DNA from 3 places in the Serratia sp. CoH_122_TC_1 genome. Region 3 is predicted to be linked to each of the others. Evidence: predicted binding sites of a transcription regulator. Region 3 holds the regulator's gene; each other region holds the start of a gene.
The links. The regulator PhoB, encoded in region 3, activates phosphate uptake and scavenging genes when phosphate is short. The targets are predictions, from matches to a motif close to CTGTCATAAAACTGNCNNAT.

Region 1 (2,274 bases), on a different contig from region 3:
CCATCGGCACGGGCGAATTCCAGCGCTTTTTGTACGGCCTCATCCAAATCGACAGTTTCACCAAATTGACCGCATGGGTTAGCGGCATGATCTTGCTTGTCGATCGACGCCCCTTCAACCTGCAAGAAGAAACCGTTTTGATTGGTTTTCAGCAGATCGATAGCTTTTTCTGTCATGGCTGCCAGCGTTGGGATATCCGCAGTGCGTGCCGGGTTGTTTTCGCAGGTTACCGCCGGTTTGTCGATATTGCCGTGATAGGTGGCTTTCGGCCCTTGCCAGCGAACGGGCATATTACCGCCGGCAAACAGCCCCAACAGCGGTTTTTGCTGATTAGCCACGCTCACGGCGTTCAGGGCATCGAGGTTCTCAACCCATTGATAACCAAGTGCCGTTGCTTGGTCTTTCAGTGATTTTCCTTTCCACTCGCCGCTTTTCGCGAGCTGATTAAAGGATTTGGCACCTCCGCCGAGCGTGACGTCGGCGCGGGCTTTGAGTAACTGCTCACTGATGGAACCACGGCCACCGTTTTCCAGCGCGTTGGTTGCGCATTTTTCGCTGGTCTCTTCCGGGCCGTAGCATTTACGCGAGGTAACGTGAGAAATTTGTGCTGCCGGCGTAGCGTCTTGCAGTTCGGCAGTAGAGACGTTGCCCGTGGCTTTACCCGCAGCTTTGGCAATCTCTAACAGCGTCGGCTGATCTTTACCGTTGACGTCGACGCCGAGAGCCCCGTTATAGGTTTTAACACCACTCGACCATGCGGTCGCTGAGGCGGCGGAGTCGGTGACATAGTCGGGTTTGTGGGTTTTTTTATCGAGTGAGTAATGGGTATATTGGCCGGTCAGCGGCAGGGCATCGATGCCTTTAAAATAGCCGCCTGCACCTTCGGCATAGTTACGTGCCGAGGTAATTTCAGAATCACCCATGCCATCGCCGATCAGCAAAATCACGTTTTTGGCCGTTGTGTTGGACAGTGACGCTTTCAGTGCCGCGGTTTGGTCGCCGCTCAGTCGGCGTGCGCCACCAGGCTCGACGATGTCGCCGCGTGCTGCACGCTCGGAAAGGCTTGCGGTATTGACGGTGGTGTCATCGGCGAAGGCGGTGGCACACAGTAAGGCGGATAACACGGCACCGGCGATCAGGGAAACGGAATGCTGTATGGGGGAAAGCTCCTTGTCGTAATATAACAACATAATTAGCATCAATTTGTTACGTAAGGAGGGTAGAGCAGGTGCGTGACACTTTTATGACGGGAGTGAGAATGGGATAGCCGGGTGGCTATCCCAGGCAATAAATTATGCGTTGCGGGCGGGGATATTCAAACCGCGCTGCACTGCCGGGCGTGCCAGACCACGCTCCAGCCATTGTCCCACGCGTGGGAAACTGTCGAATTCAACCAGCTCGCGGGCTTCATAGAAGCCGATCAGATTACGCACCCAACCCAGCAGTGAAATGTCGGCGATGCTGTAATCCTGGCCCATGATCCAATCACGGCCTTCCAGTCGGCTTTCCAGCACGCCGAGCAGGCGCTTGGATTCATTTGTATAGCGTTCTAATGGGCGCTTATCCTCATATTCGCGGCCGGCGAATTTGTGGAAGAAACCAAGTTGACCGAACATGGGGCCGACCGCCGCCATCTGGAAGAATACCCACTGAATAGTTTCATAACGCAGGGCAGGATCCTGCGGCAGAAACTTCCCGCTTTTCTCCGCCAGATATAACAGGATGGCGCCGGATTCAAACAGGGCCAGCGGTTTGCCATCAGGACCATCGGGATCGATGATCGACGGGATTTTGCCGTTCGGATTCAGCGACAGAAATTCCGGTGTCCATGTCTCGTTCTTGCCGATATCAATCAGGTGCGGTTCATAAGGCAGACCTATCTCTTCCAACATGATGGAAACCTTGACGCCGTTGGGCGTAGGCAGAGAGTAAAGTTGTAGCCTTTCAGGATGCTGGGCGGGCCAGCGTTTGACGATCGGGAATTGGGTTTGATCGATCATGAAGAGTCCTCGGGTTGACGTTGTGCTTTCTCAGTATTGCAGCAAAGCTAACGCGGCGCAGGGTTAGAGCGTGATATCAAAATGTGCTTTCAGCACTTTTTTACCGGCGGGGGTGAGTTGCAATTCGCGGCTATCGAGTTGGCGTCGGATCCAACTGCGTTCGATAAATGTATTGAGCAACGCGGCACCCAGTGCGCCACCAAGATGGGCTTTACGTTCGCTCCAGTCCAGACAGCCGCAGGCGAAACGCCGCCGGGAAAGTGCCGCAGAACAG
Region 2 (2,274 bases), on a different contig from region 3:
CAGACCGGTGAAGCCCGCAGCGGTACCGGCTGCTTTCTTCGGCGCCAGCTCCAATGCGTGCAGACCGATCAACATCACCGGGCCATAAATCAGGAAGCCGATGGTGATCATACAGGCCATATCGATGCCAGGATTACCGACCGGGTTCAGCCAGTAAACCACGGTGGCGATGGTCACCAGGGTCATAAAGAACACGCCCGTTGCACCGCGGTTACCTTTGAACACCTTGTCCGACATCCAGCCGCACAGCAGGGTGCCCGGAATACCGGCATATTCGTACAGGAAGTAAGCCCAGGAAGACTTGTCCAGCGCAAAATGCTTCACTTCTTTCAGGTAGGTCGGTGACCAGTCCAGGATGCCGTAACGCAACAGGTAGACGAACACGTTGGCCACGGCGATGTACCACAACAGCTTGTTCGGCAGAATGTATTGCATGAAGATTTGCTTGGCAGTCAGCTCTTCTTCCGCTTTATCGCTGTAATCGTCCGGGTAATCGTTTTTGTATTCTTCGATCGGTGGCAGGCCACAAGATTGTGGGGTGTCACGCATTAGGGCAAAGGCGATCAGGGCGACCAGGATGGCACCGAAGGCCGGCATATACAGCGCAGCATGCCAGTCGTTGAACCATGCCATACCGAGCAGGAACAGCAGTGGCGGCAGACCACCACCTACGTTGTGGGCACAGTTCCAGACCGAAACAATACCGCCGCGTTCTTTCTGCGACCACCAGTGCACCATGGTACGGCCACACGGCGGCCAGCCCATTCCCTGGAACCAACCGCACAGGAACAGCAGCACGAACATGACAGCGATGCTAGACGTTGCCCAAGGCACGAAGCCCATGAACAACATCACTGCTGCGGCCAAAATCAAGCCGGCGGGCAGGAATACGCGCGGGTTGGAGCGGTCAGACACCGACCCCATGATGAATTTGGAAAAACCGTAGGCGATAGAAATACCGGACAGCGCGAAACCGAGGTCACCGCGGCTGAAACCTTGGTCAATCAAATAAGGCATGGCCAGGGTGAAGTTCTTGCGCACCAGGTAATAGGCGGCATAACCGAAGAAAATCCCCATAAAAATTTGCCAGCGCAATTTACGGTACAGCGGGTCGACTTTGTCGACCGGCACACGGGAAATGTGTGCTGCCGGCTTAAAAATACTCAACATGAGCGCCTCCGATGGCTTTATCTAGTTATCACATCAATATGATCTTGTACGTTCATTTGATGATTGAGCGGATATCGAATGTGGTGTTTTTATGTTCCATAACGAGCGTCATCCTAGTCAAATCAGCCTGGTGTCGCTGTGATGAATGGCGCAATTGTTACACTTTTATGAAGCACCGGCGAATTTTGAGCGATTCGTTAACGTTATGAAATAGAAAAACACCCAAAAATCGTGATTATGATCACATTCATGGTTTTTTGTGGACATTATGTTTTCGTTTCAGGTTCGTTATTGTTCCTTATCAAACAAAGACCCCAGTGACTGTGGCTCAATAGACGCATAACCACGGATCATGAGGGAGTGTCATGAGCAGCCATTCACCGGCTAACGAAACGGATGTGATCATCATCGGCGGTGGCGCGACCGGCGCGGGCATTGCGCGTGACTGTGCGCGCCGTGGACTGCGTTGCATACTGCTTGAGCGCCACGACATCGCGACTGGCGCGACGGGCCGCAACCATGGCCTGCTGCACAGTGGTGCGCGTTATGCGGTGACCGACGGCGAGTCGGCACGCGAGTGCATAGAAGAAAACCGTATCCTCAAACGCATAGCACATCACTGCATTGAGCGTACCGATGGGCTGTTTATTACGTTGCCGCAGGATTCGTTGGCCTACCAACAAGAGTTTATTGCCGCCTGTCACAGTGCCGGCATCAACGCCGAAGCGATTGACCCACAGTTGGCACTGCGCCTGGAGCCTGCGGCGAATCCAACATTGATAGGTGCAGTGCGCGTACCCGATGGCACTGTTGATCCGTTCCGACTAACCGCCGCGAATATGCTCGATGCCCGTGAGCACGGCGCACAAATTCTGACCTATCATCAGGTGGTTGGTTTGATTCGTGTGGGCGATCGCGTGACCGGCGTGCGCGTTTTCGACCATAAATCTGCACGCCGCTACGATATTCATGCCGAAATGGTGGTTAACGCCGCCGGCATTTGGGGCCAGCAGATTGCGGAATATGCCGATTTGCGTATTCGTATGTTCCCGGCGAAAGGTGCTTTGCTGATCCTCGGGCATCGCATCAATAACATGGTGATCA
Region 3 (2,274 bases):
CCCGCTCGTTCATTTCTACATTTGGCGCGGCTTCAATACGCGACAGTGTCAGCAGCTGCTTGACCAGACCATCCATGCGGCGAGTCTGTTCCTGCATGGTGCCCAACGCTTTGCCCCGCAGCGAACCATCCAGCTCTTCGTCGCTCATCATTTCCAGGTAGCCCTGCAATACCGTCAGCGGAGTGCGCAACTCATGACTGACGTTGGCAAAGAAGTTGCGCCGGGCGCCTTCAAGCTGACGCATTTGGGTAACGTCACGCGCAACCATCAACAGCTGCCCTTCTGAATACGGCATCACGCGAAACTCAACGTAATGCTCATTGTTCAACTGCAGCGTTAACGGTCGAGAGAACTCCTGCTGTTGCAGATAGTGGCTGAATTCCGGATAACGCAGCAGGTTCAGGATGTGTTGGCCGTTATCTTCAGGCCAACGGAAACCCAGCAGATGCTGCGCCAACCCGTTACACCAGAAGATGTTACCTTCAACGGTCGTCATCACCACCGCATCAGGCAGTGACTCTGCGCCGCTGCGGAAACGTTTGATCAATAACGCCAGCTCACGACGTCGGCGACGGTTTCGCTGTTGCATCTGGTATAAGCCGTAAAACAGCGGTTCCCAGCTCCAGCGCCCAGGTGGCGGTGTCATGCTGCGGTCAACCCACAGCCAGTGAGAAAGTTTAAGTTGGTTGTAGAAGTTCCACACCAGCGCAGCCAGCACGGAGGCAAGCAGCAACCAGGGCAGATAACCGAAAATCAGCCCCAGTAATAAGGCAGGTAGGCAGAAAAGGGCCAGCTCCAGGGCCAGCCTCTTCCAGGATAGACGTTCTAACACGGCATATTCTCCAGCGCGGCGCGATCAGTAGCGCGTTGAGAATCGGTAGCCTGTGCCCCGAACGGTTTGAACCATTTTGTCATGACCAGTGGTCTCTAACGCCTTACGGAGTCGGCGGATATGCACGTCAACGGTGCGGTCTTCCACATAAACGTTAGTGCCCCAGACGTGATTAAGCAACTGTTCGCGGCTATAAACTCGCTCAGGGTGGGTCATAAAGAAGTGCAACAGCTTGAACTCGGTCGGCCCCATATCCAGCGCTTGCTCGTTAGCCATCACGCGGTGTGAGGAAGGGTCCAGGCTCAGCCCTTGCATTTCAATCACTTCTTCCACTGCCATGGGTGAAATACGGCGCATTACCGCCTTGATACGTGCCACCAGTTCCTTCGGCGAGAAAGGTTTGGTGATGTAATCATCCGCACCGACTTCCAGACCACGAACCCGGTCTTCTTCTTCACCACGCGCTGTCAGCATCATCACCGGAATATCGCGGGTTAGCGCTTCACGCTTCATATGCTTGATAAACTGAATGCCGGATCCCCCGGGTAACATCCAGTCGAGCAACACTAAATCAGGGAACGGTTCAGACAGGCGTGTCACGGCACTGTCATAATCCTCGGCTTCCAACGGTTGGTAACCATTCTGTTCCAACACAAAGCACACCATCTCACGGATCGGCGCTTCGTCTTCCACCACCAATATGCGTCTTGCCATCGTCAATCCTGCCAATGTGTTAGCTATCTGCGGGCGCCATTATGCGTCAGTTTTATGACACTTTTATGAAAAGAACACCCTGTTATAGGCAGTAAGCATAGCGATTATTTCCAACGTCAAAGAAAAATCATTCAGTTGTCATAATGATTCCGTCACGACAGCCGCCGCGGTGCCCTTTATAATCACCGCCATTAGCTTATCGCCCCGGGAGTGTCATGCGCCTGATCCACACCTCTGACTGGCATCTTGGCCAGTACTTTTTCACCAAAAGCCGTGCCGCCGAGCACCAGGCTTTTCTGCGCTGGCTGATAGACCAAATCGAGCAACATCAGGTGGATGCACTGATCGTCGCCGGGGACCTGTTCGATACCGGTTCGCCACCCAGCTATGCCCGCGAACTGTACAACCGCTTCGTGGTAGAGCTGCAACATACCGGCTGCCAATTAGTGGTGCTGGGAGGTAACCACGATTCCGTGGCGACCTTAAATGAGTCGCGTGAATTGCTTTCTTGCCTGAATACGACGGTGATCGCCAACGCGCAGGCTGAAACCGAACAGCAAATCGTGGTCCTGAACCAACGCGACGGCCAACCGGGCGCCGTGCTGTGCGCCATCCCGTTCTTACGCCCGCGAGATCTGCTTACCAGCCGAGCCGGTGAGTCAGGCGTGCAAAAACAGCAGGCGCTGCAAGAGGCCATCGCAGAACATTACCAGACGCTTTATCACTCC

Region 1: the regulator PhoB is predicted to act here: its motif matches at 1,231-1,250, upstream of phoA (alkaline phosphatase).
Region 2: the regulator PhoB is predicted to act here: its motif matches at 1,325-1,344, upstream of glpT (glycerol-3-phosphate transporter).

Annotation. Positions count from the first base shown of each region.
Region 1 covers NZ_JBXWLA010000001.1:303,876-306,149, reverse strand. The annotation lists gene phoA (alkaline phosphatase) at 1-1,157, opposite strand, end outside; gene AC2FC2_RS01335 (glutathione S-transferase N-terminal domain-containing protein) at 1,293-2,000, opposite strand; gene AC2FC2_RS01330 (ArsR/SmtB family transcription factor) at 2,064-2,274, opposite strand, start outside.
Region 2 covers NZ_JBXWLA010000006.1:227,667-229,940, forward strand. The annotation lists gene glpT (glycerol-3-phosphate transporter) at 1-1,170, opposite strand, end outside; gene glpA (anaerobic glycerol-3-phosphate dehydrogenase subunit A) at 1,536-2,274, shown strand, end outside.
Region 3 covers NZ_JBXWLA010000007.1:137,065-139,338, forward strand. The annotation lists gene phoR (phosphate regulon sensor histidine kinase PhoR) at 1-832, opposite strand, end outside; gene phoB (phosphate response regulator transcription factor PhoB) at 857-1,546, opposite strand; gene sbcD (exonuclease subunit SbcD) at 1,762-2,274, shown strand, end outside.